4 regions of the Pseudomonas sp. TE21435 genome follow, and region 1 is predicted to be linked to each of the others. Evidence: riboswitches for the same ligand, from Rfam matches in the RefSeq annotation. Region 1 holds a riboswitch; each other region holds the start of a gene.
What was found. Region 1 has a riboswitch for cobalamin ahead of ACZ9C1_RS07425 (CbtB domain-containing protein). Riboswitches for the same ligand answer to the same signal wherever they lie in the genome.
Positions count from the first base shown of each region.

Region 2: linked by a shared signal. The riboswitch ahead of ACZ9C1_RS06990 (TonB-dependent receptor plug domain-containing protein) and the one ahead of ACZ9C1_RS07425 (CbtB domain-containing protein) in region 1 are both predicted to bind cobalamin.
Region 3: linked by a shared signal. The riboswitch ahead of ACZ9C1_RS08730 (TonB-dependent receptor) and the one ahead of ACZ9C1_RS07425 (CbtB domain-containing protein) in region 1 are both predicted to bind cobalamin.
Region 4: linked by a shared signal. The riboswitch ahead of ACZ9C1_RS03705 (ABC transporter substrate-binding protein) and the one ahead of ACZ9C1_RS07425 (CbtB domain-containing protein) in region 1 are both predicted to bind cobalamin.

Region 1 covers NZ_JBWBQZ010000001.1:1,652,074-1,656,250, reverse strand. The annotation lists gene cobM (precorrin-4 C(11)-methyltransferase) at 1-748, opposite strand, end outside; gene ACZ9C1_RS07435 (cobalamin biosynthesis protein) at 777-1,187, opposite strand; gene ACZ9C1_RS07430 (CbtA family protein) at 1,187-1,876, opposite strand; gene ACZ9C1_RS07425 (CbtB domain-containing protein) at 1,887-2,072, opposite strand; cobalamin riboswitch at 2,173-2,395, opposite strand; cobalamin riboswitch at 2,457-2,653, shown strand; gene cobW (cobalamin biosynthesis protein CobW) at 2,755-3,822, shown strand; gene cobN (cobaltochelatase subunit CobN) at 3,826-4,177, shown strand, end outside.
Region 2 covers NZ_JBWBQZ010000001.1:1,551,087-1,555,263, forward strand. The annotation lists gene ACZ9C1_RS06985 ((2Fe-2S) ferredoxin domain-containing protein) at 1-654, opposite strand, end outside; gene ACZ9C1_RS06990 (TonB-dependent receptor plug domain-containing protein) at 666-2,621, opposite strand; cobalamin riboswitch at 2,712-2,915, opposite strand; gene ACZ9C1_RS06995 (DUF2946 family protein) at 3,059-3,448, shown strand; gene ACZ9C1_RS07000 (TonB-dependent receptor) at 3,520-4,177, shown strand, end outside.
Region 3 covers NZ_JBWBQZ010000001.1:1,958,328-1,962,504, reverse strand. The annotation lists gene ACZ9C1_RS08735 (GlxA family transcriptional regulator) at 1-338, opposite strand, end outside; gene ACZ9C1_RS08730 (TonB-dependent receptor) at 477-2,594, opposite strand; cobalamin riboswitch at 2,702-2,906, opposite strand; gene ACZ9C1_RS08725 (PaaI family thioesterase) at 3,095-3,592, shown strand; gene ACZ9C1_RS08720 (hypothetical protein) at 3,593-4,015, opposite strand.
Region 4 covers NZ_JBWBQZ010000001.1:810,667-814,843, forward strand. The annotation lists gene ACZ9C1_RS03700 (FecCD family ABC transporter permease) at 1-449, opposite strand, end outside; gene ACZ9C1_RS03705 (ABC transporter substrate-binding protein) at 446-1,459, opposite strand; cobalamin riboswitch at 1,569-1,766, opposite strand; gene ACZ9C1_RS03710 (acetyltransferase domain-containing protein) at 1,794-2,945, opposite strand; gene ACZ9C1_RS03715 (PDR/VanB family oxidoreductase) at 3,129-4,103, opposite strand; gene ACZ9C1_RS03720 (aromatic ring-hydroxylating oxygenase subunit alpha) at 4,167-4,177, opposite strand, start outside.

The DNA of each region.
Region 1 (4,177 bases):
GGCCGGGGCGGTAGAGATGGGCGTGACCGGCGCGGTACAGGGCCGAGTCGGCGAACGGGGCATCGCCCAGGACATGACCGACGAGGATCAGCGCGGTACGCCGGAAGCCCTTGGCTGCCAGGCGCTCGACGATGTCCGCCAGGGTGCCCTTGACCCAATCCTGGTCTGGCCAGGTGGCACGATGGACCACGGCAATGGGGCAGTCGGCGCCATAGTGGGGCAGCAGTTGCTCGACGATACGCGGCAGGTGGCGTACACCCAGGTGGATGGCCAGGGTGCTGCCATGGCGGGCCAGATCGGCCAGCTGTTCACCGGCGGGCATCGGCGAGTTGTCGCCGTAGCGGGTGAGGATCACCGTCTGCGCCACGTCCGGCAGTGTCAGCTCGCAACCCAGCAGCGCGGCGCTGGCGGCAGTGGCGGTGACTCCGGGGATGATCTGGTAATCGATGCCCGACTCACGCAGGTGGCGGATCTGTTCGCCGATGGCGCCGTACAGGCTAGGGTCGCCGCTGTGCACGCGGGCCACGTCCTGGCCGTTGGCATGGGCCTGGCGCATGGCCTCGATGATCTGCTCCAGGTGCAGCTCGGCGCTGTTGATGACGGTGTGCGCCTGATGCCCCTCGAGCACTGCAGCAGGTACCAGCGAGCCTGCGTAGATGATTACCGGGCACTGTCGGACAAGGCGCTGGCCCTTGACCGTGATCAGCTCGGGATCGCCGGGGCCGGCACCGATGAAATAGACCGTCATGGAGGTTCCTTGCAGGTAAAGAGGCGGATTATCCGCCGATGGCCAGGGCCAGGGTAGCGCCGCCGAGCCTTTGCCTTGGCACATGCAGGCGCGGCGCAACGCCGGTACGGCCGGCCAGGGCCAGGGCTGCGCTTTCGGCGACGCCCCAGCAGCCGGTCTGGGCGTACACCGTTGTCGAGCGCTGACTGAGCAGCGCTTCGAAGGTCGACAAGTGGCTGCTGTCGAAGCAGATGAACGGCAACCCGAGCCGCTCGGCCAGTGCCAGCAGGCCGGGCTCGCGCGCCTTGGGTTCGATGCTGGCGATTGCCTTCAGCGCCGACAGGGGCAGGGCGTGGTTGGTCAGGGTCTGGCGCAGCAGCACCGCGAGCGTCTCGACCGGACAGCCACGGCGGCAACCAAAGCCGGCATACAACGCCGGCTGGGGAGCAAGGTCGCGCATCAGTGCTGGCTGGAGCGGCGGAACAACCAGGCGCTGAGCAGGCCCAGGGCCAACCAGAACGCGGCGTTGGTCAGCCACGAAGCGATCTTGAACTGGGTCTCCAGCGCCTCGGGGGCCAGGCTTTCATGAACCGCTGGCTGTGGCGCGCCGATCAGGTGCGGGATCACCAGCAGGGCGACGCCGAGCACCTTGAACAGCCAGTGCTGGGCGAACACCAGCAACGCCAGGCCGGCGGCGGTGGCGGCGGCGGTGCCGATCCACCAGGTCTGGCGCTGGCCGAGGTCGGCGGCCGCTGTTCCTGGCAGTTCCGGTGGCAGGCCCAGGGTCGGCGCCAGGCAGAACACGGCGAAGCCCGCCAGGCCCCACAGTGCGCCGGTGGCCACGCGGCCCGGGGCGCGGAGGCTGTACAGCGCGGCGAGGATCAGGGCGAAGCCGACGGCGACCACCAGGTTGCCGCCGGTGGTGGACAGGATACGCTGCCAGCCATCTTCGGGTGCCCAGGCCTCGGCGCTGTGCTCATGAGGCGCGGCGGCCTCGCCATGTTCATGATGTTCAGCGGCGGGGGCGGCGGTTTCATAGGTTTCCGCCTGGAGAATCAACGGGGCGACCCAGAAGCTTTGCAGGAGGGTCAGCAGCAGGGCGGCGAGCAGGCCGCTGAAACCCGCGGTACGGGCGATGCGCGTGATCATGCGGGTGTACTCAGTGGCAAGGGAAGGCGGCGCTGTGGCGGGTGTCGTGGGCGGCGTTGTGCACCGCCTCGATGTGCGAGAAACCGGCGAAGTACACCAGGCACAGGCCCAGCAGGCTGGCGCCGACCGCGACGATCAGGCGCTGGCTGAGACTGACGGGGGTGGCGATACTGGGTTTGGCGTGGGTGATGGGCATGACGCGTTCCTCTGCTGCTTTTGTTGTGGCAACGGGCAGGCGCGACGCCCCCGGGCACGGCTGGCCCAGGTGATACGACAGCGCCCGCCCACCGCGGGGTGTTCTGCAAGCATGTCAGGCCGGTCTCCGGGCTGGCGAGGTGGAGCGGGGCTCCATCGATCAAGCGCCACCTTCCCATGCCGCACGATGGGCACAGTGGTCTGGACGCTTCTCTCGCTTACCGTTGCGGGGGCAGCACCGGCCTTGTCGCCCTCTTCAAGGAGGCGCGACGCACCGGTTTCCCGTTTCACCCCCGTTGGGGGCACCTGAACGCAATGCGCTAGCAAATCACGGGGCCGGGCCTGCGTCAATCGCCGCGGCGGTTGACCGCCAGGCAGGCACTGCGTAGCCTTGCCGGTTCGAGGTTCCCGGGCGCTGGCCCGGGCTAAGACGGGAACGCGGTACAAGCCGCGGCTGCCCCCGCAACTGTAGGCACTGAAGGGTTCGGCACAGCCACTGCGCACGCGCGGGAAGGCGCCATCCCACCGGCTTTGATGGCCGGCGGTGCAAGCCAGGAGACCTGCCTCGCAACGTTTTCGACTTTCAACCGGGCGGGGTGATCCGGTGGCGAAACAGCCAGGCCGACACGGGCCGTGGCTGTCGTCCTGCATGCCCGCGCCATTGCTGCCAAGGGCATCGCGACATGAAAACACTGGCCAAGCTCCCCGTCACCATCGTTACCGGCTTCCTCGGCTCGGGCAAGACCACCTTGCTGCGCCATATGCTCGACAACGCCCAGGGCCGCCGCATCGCGGTGATCGTCAACGAGTTCGGCGAGCTGGGCATCGATGGCGAGATCCTCAAGCAATGCAGCATCGGCTGCTCCGAGGAAGAGGCCAATGGCCGCGTCTACGAGTTGGCCAATGGCTGCCTGTGCTGCACCGTGCAGGAGGAGTTCTTCCCGGTGATGCGCGAGCTGGTGGCGCGCCGCGGCGACCTCGACCATATCCTTATCGAAACCAGCGGCCTGGCCTTGCCCAAGCCGCTGGTACAGGCCTTCCAGTGGCCGGAAATCCGCAACGCCTGCACGGTCGACGCGGTGATCACCGTGGTCGACAGCCCGGCCGTGGCCGCCGGTACCTTTGCCGCCTACCCGGACCAGGTCGATGCCCAGCGCAAGCTCGACCCTAATCTCGACCATGAGTCGCCGCTGCACGAACTGTTCGCCGACCAACTGGCCAGCGCCGACCTGGTGGTACTGAACAAGGCCGACCTGATCGATGCCGAGGGCCTGGCCAAGGTCCGTGCCGAAGTGGCCGAGGAACTGCCGCCGGCGGTCAAGGTGATCGAGGCCAGCAGCGGCCGCCTGCCACTGGAGGTGCTGCTGGGCGTGGGCGCCGAGTCCGAGGCGCATATCGACGGCCGCCGCACCCACCACGACAGCCATCACGACGGCGATGACCATGACGACCATGACCACGACGCCTTCGACTCGATCTCCATCGACCTGCCCGAGGCTGACGAAAGCCTGCTGCTCGATGCCTTGACGCAACTGGTTACCGAGTTCGGCATCCTGCGCGCCAAGGGCTTCGCCGCCATTCCCGGCAAGCCGATGCGCCTGCTGATCCAGGGCGTGGGCACCCGCTTCGACAAGCATTTCGACCGTGCATGGCGCAGCGAGGAGCCACGGATCACCCGCCTGGTGCTGATCGGCCAGGACCTGGACGCGACCCAGCTGGAAGCGCGCCTGCGCCAGGCCCTGGGCGCCTGACCCATGCACCTGCTGCGGACCCAGCCCGGCGGCTTTGTGCCGGACGACAGCATCGCCGACCTCGGCCAGACCCCCGCCGAACTGGTGATCCTCTGCAGCGGTGATTCACACCTGGCGCTGCTTGCCGAAACCGCCGAGCAGTTGCCGGCGGATTTCCCCAGCGTGCGCCTGGCCAACCCGATGCAGGTGCAGAACCATGCCTCGGTCGACCTGTATGTCGACCAGGTGCTGCGCCATGCCAAGGTGATCCTGGTGTCGCTGCATGGCGGTGTCGGTTACTGGCGCTATGGTGTCGAACAACTGGTCGAGTTGGCGGCCCGTGGCGTACAGCTGATCCTGGTACCCGGCGACGACC
Region 2 (4,177 bases), 100 kb from region 1:
TTCCTCCACCTCCCGATCATCACGTACCCGATACCAGCAGCCGTCCGGATGCACCGTCAACACTGGCCCCAGGTTGCAGGGAAACTGGCAACCGGTGCGGGTCAGCAGCACGCCACCCGGGGTCTCGATCAGGTCACGCTCCAGCAACCGCCGGCGCAGGCGTTTCCACAACGGCAAGGCGCCGCGCCGCACGCAACGGGGGCCGGTGCAGAGGAACACCTGGCGGGCATGCTCGGGCACCCGCGACCAGTCCGGGTCGCTGGCCACCGCGTTGACCTGGTCGCACGCCAGGTGGCGGACAGGTTCGTCGATGCTGGCACAGGCCGCTCGCGCATCCAGGCCGCGCCGCCCCAGGGCCTGGGCCGTGACCCAGACGCCGGCCCGACCTTGCGCCAGGCGCCCCAGCTCATCGCGCAGCCAGTCAAGGTAGGCGCTGTCCGAGGTGGGTTCCAGGTCCACCACCAGCAGGCGTTCCACGCCCTGGTCGAGGGCCTCGCGGACCACCGCCCAGAGCCCGTCGAACCCCTCCAGGGTGTCGACGATATCCCGGCCCGCCTCGTGGCCACGCAGGTCACGAATCTCGGCGCCAAAAGCTTCCGCCGCCGAGCCGCCACCCAGGCCGGGGCCGACGAACAACACGCGCTGGTAGTCCATGCTCACGCCCCTCAGAAGGTGTAGGTGTAGCGCAGTTCGCTGGTGAACGGCCGCCCGAGATTGTCAACGTTACTCGCCCGACTGGTGACATAGTCGCGGTCGAACAGGTTCTCCACCAGCAGGCTCAGCCGGTGCTGGCGGGCGCCGTCCAGGTAGCGATAAGCATCGGCGTCGACCACCGAGTAATGGCCGTAGTCGACGCCTTTGGAGCTGACCACGTCGCGGATATAGCGAATGGCGCCCCCGGCCCCCCACCTGCGGTCTGCCGATTCGTAGCCGAGCCGCGAACGGGCGAAGAAACTCGGCACGTCGTTGATCGTTGCCCCGGTGCGCGACTCGGTGAGGTTGCGGGTCATGTCGGCCTGCAGGCTCCATTGATCGTCAAGCTGGATACGCGCATCGGCCTCGAAGCCACGCATCTGTACCTGCCCCTGGCCGTTGACCCACTGGCTACCGTCCAGGGTGATCAAGTCGGTGATCTTGCGGCGGAACACGGTGACGCTGGCGCTGAATTCACGCTCCAGCAGCAGGCCGTGGTAGTCCAGGCCAAGCTCGGCATTGCGGCTCTTCTCGGGCTTGAGGTCGCGGTTGCCGATCTCGTCGCCTGGCTCGTTGACGAACAGCTGCTCGGCGTTCGGCAACTTGTAGGCGCTGCCATACTGGCCGCGCAGTTGCCAGTTGTCGTTCAGGTCGTACAGCGAGGTGAGCATGCCGACGGTGGCGCTGTCGCCGCCGCTCATGGCCTCGTGGCGCAGGCCGAGGCTCGGGTGCCAGTTGGGCAAGGTCTCGATCCTGGGCCGCAGTTGGGCGTACAACGCATTGGCCTGGGCCTCGTTGTCGTCGATCACCAGCACGTCGTCCTGGCCCTTGAACCACTGGTTGTCGGAACCGAACACCAGCACGTGGCCGCCGTCGAGTTCGGCCTTGCCCTCGGCCTGCACGCCCCAATCGGTGAAGCCCCAGTAGTCGTTGTGGTTGACCACGTCGCGGGAGCCGTCGGCGCGGTTGTTGATGCGCGTGTAGCGAGTGTCCCAGTCGTTGACGTGGCCCTTGACGAAGTAGCTCAGGCGTTCGCTGATGCGCTGTTCGAAGGTGGCCGTGGCGATCTGCTGCACGCGGTCATTGGTGGTCTTGTAATTGTTCACCGGTCGGGCGAAATCGAGGTTGGCGTCGGTGTACTGGTAGAACAGCTCCAGCCGCGCATCGTCGCCGAAGGCCTGGATCGCCTTGCCGCCGAAGGTGGTCACCTCGTAGCCGCGCTTCTTGTCGCTGACGTTGCCGCTGTAGTCGCGGTTGCGAAACGGCTGGTAACCGTCGGAGACGTTGTGACTGACATAGGCCAGCAGGCCCAGGTCGCCGAAGCCATTGCTGAAGATCTGCTCGACGCGGGCGTCCTTGCTGCTGCCGGCGAAGCTGTCCAGGCCCAGGTTGACCTCACCTGAAGCCTGACGGCGTTGCGGGCTGCGGGTGACGATGTTGATCACTCCCGCCACGGCCTGGGTGCCGAACAACAGGCTCTGGCCGCCCTTGAGCACCTCGATGCGCTCCACCGCGTTGGCCGGCAGGGTGTCCAGGTACAGGCCGCCGTACAGGCGGTTGTTCAGGCGTACACCGTCGAGCAGGATCAGGGTGTCGTCGTTGCGCCCGCCGAGCAGCGAGTAGGTGCCGTAGTCGAACGGGCCGTTCTTCGGCGCGACATAGAAGCCGGGGATGAACATCTGCATCACCCGGGTAATGTCGGCGCCGGGGCCGGCGCGCTCGATCTGCTCGCGGCTAATGATCTCGACCTTGCTGCCGTACTGGGCCATGGCGGCGACCGTGGTCGACTCCACCGACGGCGCGGCGACGATTTGCTGGTCGAGGATCAGGGGGGTGTTTTCGGCCAGTGCCAGGGGGCTGGCCAGGCAGCCCAGGAACAAGGTCCGGGCCTTGGGGAAACGACGTCGGGAGTGAATCACAGCAATCATGCTCTTCTCGAAAGTGACTTTCGCAGAAGCACGCAGGAGCACGGATCGCGCACACGCCAATACCGGCCCATGCCCGCCCACCGCAGGAGTTTGCCTACAACATTCCAGGCCGGTCTCCGGGCTCGCAAGACAAGATGTCTTCACCTTCCCATGACGCGCGGGCCACAGTGGTCTGTCGAAGGCATCACTTGCATACCGTTGCGGGGGCAGCACCGGACTGGCGCGAAGCGCGTACCGGTTTCCCGTTTCACCCCATGCGCGGCGGCATGGGACACCTGAAATCGGTCGGCATCTGAACACCTTGGGGCAAGGTGCGTCAAGCAAAGGCCGGTGAATCGTTTCGCGTGTTTTTTATCTGCCAATCACTCTAGGCAGATGTGTCAAAAGTTGTAGAATCCGCACGCCCAATCTATTCCCATTCCCTTCGAGCTTTGCCGATGAAGCTGGCCCGCCACACACGATCGCAAGTCGCCTGGGTGCTGTATTTCAGCATCCTGTTCGGCTCGTTGCTGTGCGCCATGGGCCATGGACAGATGGCAGGCTTGCGCCTGGCCGGCCTGGATGACGCCGCCTGGTGCGCGGCCGACAGCAGCGGCGTGTTCAAGGGCGATCAGGACGTCACCGACCCGGTGCTGCCCGCCGGCGGCGACTGCGTGATCGCCAGCCTGTTCAGCGCCACCCTGCTGGCGGTGTTCTTCGGCCTGCTGGCCCTGCTCGCCGGGGAGTCGAGCAAACCCTTACCCAGACAACCCGCGCCGACCCTGCCCAAGCAGCGTTGGCCCCTGGTCAATCCCCGCGCCTCTCCCGCTTCGCTTCTCGCGTTCTGACATCGCCACGCTCTCGTGCTGCCTGATCGGCAGCGGGCGTGCGCTCATTGATTTCAGCCAGGAAGCCTTGCATGTTCCGCATGACCACTCTGGCGCTGCTCGTTGGCAGCGCAACCTGCGCCTGGGCGCAGGACGACACCCTCACCCTGCCCGCCAGCAACGTCACGGCCACCGCCGCCCCCAAAGAAGCCACCACCCTGGACCTCGACCGGCCTATCGCAAGCGGCTCGCGGCTCAACCTCAGCGCCCGCGAAAACCCGGCCTCGGTCAGCGTCGCCGACCGCAAGACCATGGAACGCATCGGCGCGCGTAACTTCCAGGACGCCGCCAACGCCCTGCCCGGGGTCAACGCCTCGGCACCGCCCGGCTGGGGCGGCTACGTGTCGTACCGTGGTTTCAACGGTGCCCAGGTCAGCCAGTTGTTCAATGGCATCAACCTGCAGTACGGCGCCGCCGGGCGCCCGGTCGGGGCATGGATCTACGACCGTGTCGAACTGCTCGGCGGGCCGTCGTCGTTCCTCAACGGCAGCGGCGCCGTGGGCGGCAGCCTGAACATGATCACCAAACTGGCCAACCGCGACGAGGACACCTTCGAGGGCCGCGTCAGCTACGGGCGCTACGACACGATGGAAACCTCGGTCGGCTTCAACAAGGCGCTCAACAGCGGTGACGGCCCACGCCACTACGCGCGGCTCGACTACAGCCGCACCAACACCAATGGCTATATCG
Region 3 (4,177 bases), 310 kb from region 1:
CAAGCGACCAGTTCGGCGTGATCAGGGAGGGTGCGGACGATCTCCGGGGCTCCGGGCACGACCAGCGTGTCGAAGGGCTCGTGCAGCCAGGGCGCCAGTGGCTCGGTGGCGACGGCCAGGCCTTCAGCGGTGGGGACCAGGCCCCCTTCGAGGCTGGCGGTGACCACCCGGTAGCCGGGTAGGCCGCGCGCAGCACGGGCCTTGGTCGCGGCCCAGAACACCGTCTGCGCGCCGCTGAGGTCGAGCAGGCCCATCTGCGGGTAGGCGAGGAACAGCAAGGTGCGCGGCTGGTCAAGCGCGTGCACGGGCGCTGCGGGAATCTGCGGGATGTCGGTCATGGCGCGCTGCTTGTGGACGGGGCGTAGGCCCTAGTCGAGCAGTTGGCGCGATGATGTTCAAGCACGACGCGATGGCCGTCAGACCTGGGCTCTTGTGGGAGCGGGGCAAGCCCGCTCTCACGCTGTTACCTGGCCGATCTAGAAGCTGTAGTCCACCGTGGCGAAATACGAGCGCGGCGCGCCCAGCAGCCACTGTTCGCCGCTGTAGCTCGACTGGGCGTACTCGCGATCGAACAGGTTGTTCACCTGCAGGCCCAGGCGCACGTCGGGCAGCACCTGCCAGCCGATGTTGGCATCGACCACGGTGTAGCCCGGCACGCGTTGGTCATTGGCGGCGCTGGTATAGCGGGCGTCTACGTAGCGCAGGCCAATACCGGTGTCGACGCTTTGCCCGAAGCCTTTGCTCAGCCACAGGTTGGCGGTTCGACGTGGGACGTCCTGCGGGTGGTTGCCAGACCGGTCGTAGGAAACGCCTCGGCTGAGTTGAGTGAAATCATCGTACTTGGCGCGCACCAAGGCTGCGTTGCCCGACAGTTGCCATTGATTGCCCAGAGCCAGCTCCAGGCTTGCCTCCAGGCCATCGGAGGTCTGTTGGCCTGCCTGCTGGCTGCGCTTGGAGACCACGTCGTACACCGGCAGCTTCTTCTTGACGATGTGGTAGGCCGCCAACGTCCATTCGCCGCGTCCGTCCCAGAACCGTTGCTTGAGGCCGAATTCGGTCTGCTTGGCTTCGGTCAGTTCAAGGCGTTGCTCCGGGCGCAGGGTCAGCAGGTCACCGACACCATCCTCGCTGGTGGAGTACTGGCCGTACACCGACAGATCGTCAGTCAGCGCGTACACCAGGCCGGCGCGCCAGTTGCCGCCACGCAGGCTCTGGTCTTCGCGAGTGTCCTTCACCAGGTCGTTGCGGTCGATGTGGTTCTGGTCGCGGCGTATGCCGGTGACCAGCGACAGGCGCTCGGTCAGTTGCGTGCGGTTTTCGGCGAACAGCGAGAAGGTGCTGGTTTTCGACAGCGTCTGCGGGCGCGTCGGATCGGCACTGTGGAACCCGCCGGGTGCCGGCCGCCAAGGGTCGAGCGAGTCGGTGTAGCCATCTTCGTAGGGCGAGTTGCTGTCAATGTTGAAGCGGATCTTGTTGTACTCGGCGCCCACCACGGTCTTGCTGGCCAGGCCGAACAGCGAGTGATCGAAGGTGAAGCTCTGGCGGTCGCCGATCTGCTCCTGGTTGTGCTTGATCTCCAGGAAACTGCCGCGCTGGATCACACCGGCATCCCAGGCGTATTCCTCGGCATTGCGCCAGTGGCGACGGCTCTTGATGTAGTACAGCTGGTTGCTGGCGCTGATGCTGTCGCTGATGTTCCAGTCGCTGGTCAGCCGTGTCCACTCATCGTGGTAGCGCTGTTCGTCATTGCTGACGTTGTAGTTCTTGTTGCGCACGCTGCTGCGCAGATGGCCGTCGATCAGCGACGTGCCGTAGTAGTTGGCAGGTTGCGCGTCGCCGCGTTCGTGGGACAAGGTGAAACTCAGGTCGTCACTGGCATCGAAGCGCAGCGCGCCGGAAAACGCCAGGCTGCGCGAATCGGTGCGGTCGACCCAGCCGTTGCCCGCCTGCTGGTTCAGGGTGGCGCGGTAGCTCAGGCGCTCGCTCAGGCTGCCGCCGCTGTCCAGCCCCAGTTGCTGGCGGTCCCAGGAGCCATAGCCCAGGCGCAGGTGGTTGCGGATATCACCGCTGAAGGGCTTTTTCGGAATCACGTTGACCGTTGCCCCGGTGGCGCCTTCGCCATACAGCACCGAGGCAGGCCCACGGATCACATCGATACGCTCGACCATCCAGGGATCGACCGGGTAGGTGAGGGTGCCGGCACCGGCGTACAGGCGCGACCCGTCGAACAGGGTCATCACCGAACTCTGGCCCGTGAAACCGCGCGCCGACAAGCCGGTGCCGCCATCGCCAGGGGTACCGATGAAGGTGATGCCCGGCGAGCGGGTCACGGCATCCTGCACCGTGGTGTTGTTGCGCTGCTGAATCTGCGCGGCGGTGATGCTGCTGGTGCTCGCCGGGGTTTCCAGGGCACTGAGGTTCAGGCGTGAACCGGCCTGGGTGGGGGTGGCCAGGTCGACGGTCTGCGGGTCGCGGCTGTCGGTGATCGCCGTGGAGGGCAGGGTGAGCGCAGGGCTGGGCTGCTCGTCGGCCAGCGCCGGCAGGGACACGGCCAGGCAGGCCGCCAGGGTGTGAAGCTTGTTGATACGGGACATGTCGTTCCACTGCTGCAGGAAAGAATGGATCCCGGTGGAAAACACGCAACGGCGAAGCGCGCGCAGGCGCGCACGCGAATACCGGCCTGCGCCCGCCCACCGCGGGTTGCCAAGTGAAGCCTCAGGCCGGTCTCCGGGCTTGCGAGGGGCATGAAACCTTCACCTTCCCATGCGTGTGCACAGTGGTCTGTCGAAGGGTTCGCTCGCTTACCGTTGCGGGGGCAGCGCCGGACTTGTCGTGGTATCGACTCACCGGCTTCCCGTTTCACCTTGCGCGCGGCGGCGCAGGGCACCTGAAACTGGCGCGCATCTGACCACCGAACGGGCAGGGAGTCAATCGTCTGGATGGGTGGGCTGAGTGTGGCTGAATCGCGGTTCAGAGCGGTTACCGTCAGGCCAGCGTTGTCTGCGGGCAGGCCTCGTGCATTGGCGCAGGCCGCGCAGGGCGCTACCATCGGTAGCCAGCCTCCTTATCCAACACCAACAAGCCAAGGACGCGTATGACCGAGCAAGCCCTGTCCCTGCAACAACTCGCCGCCCCCGAAGGCATCTGCTACGGCTGCGGCTGTTCCCACCCCAGCGGCCTGCATGTGCAGAGCCACTGGGACGCCGACGGCATCCACCTGTGGTGCCGGCATACCCCCGACCCGACCTTCACCGGCTGGCCCGGCCTGGTCTACGGTGGCCTGCTGGCCATGCTGGTCGACTGCCACTCCAACTGGACCGCCATGGCCTGTCACTACCGTGCCGAAGGCCGCGAACCTGGCAGCCTGCCGCGTATCGACTGCGTCACCGGCCAGCTTGGCCTGACCTACCTCAAGCCCACGCCCATGGGCGTCGAACTGCTGCTCAAGGCCCGGGTCGAGGGTGAGCTGGGGCGCAAGACCCGGGTGATCTGCGAGGTCTGGGCCAGGGATGTACTGACGGTCACCGCCGATTCGGTATTTGTGCGGGTCGACACCGAGAAGCTCAAGCGCCAGGCGCACCAGCAAGGTTGATCAGGTATGGGCTGCGACATCGAAGTCCCAGCTTTCGATGTCGAAACCAGCATTATCCAGTTCTACGGGGAACTCGAACCGGCCGGTCAACGAACGTTTTTCATAGTCAATCGTATGAAGTTCGAATGTTCCGGCCTCGATTGCCTTGATCGTATGGCCGAAGTAGCCAAACTCGATGAGGATGTGAGGCTTTTCATCCTGATCTTCATTACTGAGAAGATAGTCGCCAGGTTGGGGGCACCAGTAGCCGGTCAGCTTCAGCCAAAGTTGCGCTTGGTCTGGTTTTACGTCGCTGACTGCTTCGATAGCAAAACCAAATCCTTCATCGAACCAATCTTGTCGATACACTTTCAGAGCGTTGGCCGAGGTGCTGTTCTGGCCATAGATTGTGATGCCGATTTCCTGAGCTGCTTCGGTGGTCATGTTCATACTCCAATAGGGTGCGAGAGTGACAACTGAAGATGGAATTCCAGCGCAGGAGTGTCTACTGGCAAAAATGCCAGTTCAGGGCCAAGCGGTTTCACTTTTGAGGCTGATGGACAGGGGAGGGTAAGGCTGGCATTGTCAAACGTGACCCGGCTGCCC
Region 4 (4,177 bases), 840 kb from region 1:
TTGTCATGGCGGCTGCCACTGGCGCGCGACAGCAGCAGCACCAGGGCGAATGCCGCCAGCGCGCCGATGAAGGCGCCTGCCGACAGCGACAGCACCGCGCCGCCCAGGCCGAACAACCCCACCGCCACCGCACCGGTCGAGGCACCGGCCGACAGGCCCAGCAGATACGGTTCGGCCAGCGGGTTGCGCAGCAGCGCCTGGAGGATCACCCCGCAGGTCGCCAGCCCCGCGCCACAAGCGGCGGCGACCAGGGTGCGCGGCAGGCGGTAGTTCCAGACGATGCCGGCGTCGATCGGGTCGACGGCATGGCCGGCCTGCCACAGCTGGTTGGCCAGCACCTGCCAGATCGCCTCGGCGCCGACTCGGGTCTCGCCGATGGCAATCCCGGCAAGCATGGCCAGGCACAGGGCGAGCAAGGCAAAGAGGCTGATGGGCAGCAGGCGGTTCATGACTGGGGTGCTTTACCGCTGGCGAAGGCGCTGGACAGCACGTCCAGGCCGCGGAACAGGCGGATGCCGGCCTGCATGGCGTCGGCATCGAGGACGATGATGCGGCCGTGCTTGACCGCGTCCATATTGCGCGTGACCGGGTCGCTGCGCAGGAAGTCGAGTTTTTTCTGGTAGTCGTCGGCCGGGTAGCGACGGCGGTCCATGCGCGCGACGATCAGCCAGGTGGGGTTGGCCCTGGCCAGGGTCTCCCAGCCCACGGTAGGCCATTCTTCGCTGGATTCGACCACGTTGCGCACGCCGAGGGTCTGCAGCATGTAGTCGGCCACGCCCTGGCGGCCGGCGACATAGGGGTCGGTCTTGAGGTCGGCGCTGGAAAACCAGAACAGCGCGCTGGTGTGCGCCAGGTCCTGGCCGGCCAGGCGCTGCCTGGCCTGTTCCAGCTGGCCCTGGAGCTCGGCATTCAGGCGCGCGCCACGTTCCTGCACGTCGAAGATCTCGGCCAGCTGGCTGACGCTCTTGTAGATGCTCTGCACCTTGAACGGCTGCAGGCGGGTGCCGTCGGCGCCCACCAGGTTGTCCTTGCCCTCGCAGTCCGAGGGCAGCAGGTAGGTGGGGATGCCCAGCTCCTGGAACTGCTCGCGGGTGCCGACCGCGCCCTGGGCGCCGATCATCCACTCGAACTGCGCCGTTACCAGTTGCGGACGTTTGCCGACCACCGCCTCGAAGCTCGGTTCGTTGTCGGCCAGACGCGGGACCTTGTCGTTCTGCGTCTTGAATTCCGGCAGCACGTTGTTGAACCACAGCGAGGTGCCCGCCAGCCGCTCACCGAGGCCCAGGGCATAGAGCAGCTCGGTGCCGGCCTGGCCGACGGTCACCGCCCGTTGCGGGGCCTGGGTGAAGGTCTGCGGCATGCCGCAGTTGTCGACGGTCAGCGGGTACTGGGTGGCGCTGGCGTGGGCCAGGCCCGACAGGGACAGGCCGGCGAGGAGGGCGGCGAGGCGGTGCGGCATGGTGGGGCGATCTCCTGGGTGGTGCACGGAATGGCCCACGGACAGGCATCGCCCGGCAGCCTGCGCAAGCACGCGGCCAGGGCGGATGACCATCCCGGACACCCCGCCGGTTGGTGAATGCGTGCCGGCAGGTCTCCTGACTGGTGCGTCCAGGCCGGCGCCAGCCTTCCCGGGTCGGCAGACCCAGTGGCATCGATGGCGCAGGCTCGGCACCTACAGTTGCGGGGGCAGTTCCCTTTGGATCGCCAGTGGCGAGCCCGGGATTCCCTTTTGATTCCGTGTGGAAACCGGCGGGCGGCATGGTAGACCATCGGGCTGTCGGGTGAAAACGCTTTTACAGGTACTTGAGCCAGGCGATATCGCGCCGTCGCGCTTTCAGCCGGGCGAACCAGCGCACCGGCAGGTACAGGACAAGTGGCAGCAGCACGGCGGTCAGCCATACCGCCCCGATGCCATCGAAACCGAAATAGCGGCCCTGGTTCAGGCCAAACAGTGCCACGCAGGCCACGTACAGCAGCTTGAGCGCATACAGGTGCAGCAGGTAGAAGAACATCGGCGCTGCGCCAAACACCGCAAGCGGGCCGATCCAGCGGGCGTCGCCGGCACGCTCGAAGCCGCGCAGCAGGAGCAGGCCGACGCCAAGGGTCAGGGCCAGGAACAGCAGCGACGGTGGGTATTTGGTGATATTGAAGAAGCTCATCAGCGTCTGCCCGACGCGGGCGTAGAGGCTCCAGGGGGCTTCGCCGTAGCCATTGAGCAGGCGCAGCGCGACGAACCCAAGCAGCAGGCCCGCGCCGGCCCATAGCAGACGCTGCTGGCGCTTGCCGGCGTCGCTGCCCCGGGCAAACCACGGCCCGAGCCCATAACCCAGGGCGATCACGCCGATCCACGGCAACAGCGGGTAGGACGTGCGCAGGCGCAGATGTTCGCCTACCTCCAGCCAACTGCGCTCATGCAGGATCGCCCATGGCACATGCAGCGCCGATTCCGGCCTGAAGTGCAGGCCATCGAGCAGGTTGTGACCGGCGACGATCAGCGCGCCGAGGGCGAGCAGCGCCGGGCGCGGCAGCCACACCAGCAGTGACAGGGCGAGCATGCTCAGGCCGATGGCCCAGATCACCTGCAGGTAGATCACGCTCGGAGGCAACTGGAAGGTCCAGGCGAAGTTGACCAGGGTGAATTCCAGCACCACCAGGAACAGACCGCGCTTGAACAGGAACACCGAGACATCGCCACGGCCCTGGTGCTTTTCGCCATACAACCAGGCCGATAGCCCGGTAAGCAGCACGAACACCGGCGCGCAGAGGTGCGCCAGGGTGCGGCTGGCGAACAGGCTGGGTTCGGTGGCGTCGATGGTCATCGGGTCGCTGACCTGGCGGTGCAGGAAGAACGTTTCGCGCACGTGATCCAGCAGCATGAACAGGATCACCAGGCCACGCAGGGCGTCGATGCTTTGCAGGCGTTGGGGGAGTTGGGGGCTGGCCATTGAAAAAAGTCGCAAACAGTGGAAGTAAAATGTTATCTCATAACAATTTTTCAATCCACTGGCCTGCATTTACATCGAGGCGCCTGACGCCATCGCGGCACGCTCGCTCCAGCTCATGCGCTATTCCTGGAGCGGGCCTGCGCCGCGATGGTATCGTTCGCCCCGTTGGGACGCGATCTGGCTTCAGAGATCCAGCACCAACCGCGCCGAGCGCGCCCGCGACACGCACAGCATCATGCTCTGCTGCGCGGCCTTTTCCTCGTCGCTGAGGTATTGGTCGAAATGCTCGGCCTCGCCTTCGAGGATCGCCGTCTCGCAGGTGCCGCACACGCCTTCGCGGCACAGGCACTCGACCTTCGCGGCCTTGGACTTCTCGATGGCCTGCAGGATGGTCATGCCTGCCTCGACTGCCAGCTCGGTGCCTGAACGGGCCAGCACCACCGTGAAGGCCGCACCTGTGGCCGGCGCGGCGGCGGCGAACTGTTCCCAGTGCACCCGCGATTCGGCGATGCCAGCGGCGGCGGCGGTGGCGATCACCGCGTCGATCAGCGGCTTGGGCCCGCACACATAGAGGTGGGCGTCATCGGCCAGGCCCGCGCACAGCGCGGCGAGGTCGAGCTTGCGGTCCAGGCTGTCGATGTAGAACCGCGTGTTGCCGGCATGCGGGCCTTGTTCCAGGTCGCCCTGGAAGGCGCCGTGTTCCGGGGCGCGGAAGGCGTAGTGCAGCTCGTAGGGGGTGGCGCCCCCTTCCAGCTCGTGCAACTGCGCCAGGAACGGGGTAATGCCGATGCCGCCGGCGATCAGCACATGGCGCCCGGCATCGGCGTCCAGGGCGAACAGGTTGTTGGGGGTGGAGATGGTCAGCTCGCTGCCCACCGCTACCTGGTTGTGCATGAACGCCGAACCGCCCTTGGACTGCTCCTCGAGCCGCACGCCGATCTGGTAGCTGTGCAACTGGCGCGGGTCGCTCATCAGCGAGTAGGCATTGCTGAACTGGCTGCCGCAGGCGGATTGCATCTGCACGATCACGTGGCTGCCACCGCTGAAGGCGGGCAGGGCGGCGCCGTCGGCGCGGGCCAGGGTGAAGCGCTTGATCTGCGGCGTGGCCTGTTCCACACCGGTCACGCGCACCTTGAACATCTCGTATTGCTTGGCCATGGCGTACCTCGACAACAAAGCCCCGCGCCAGGCCCTGGCGCGGGGCGGGGAGCTGGCGTGTGTTCAGTCGTCCA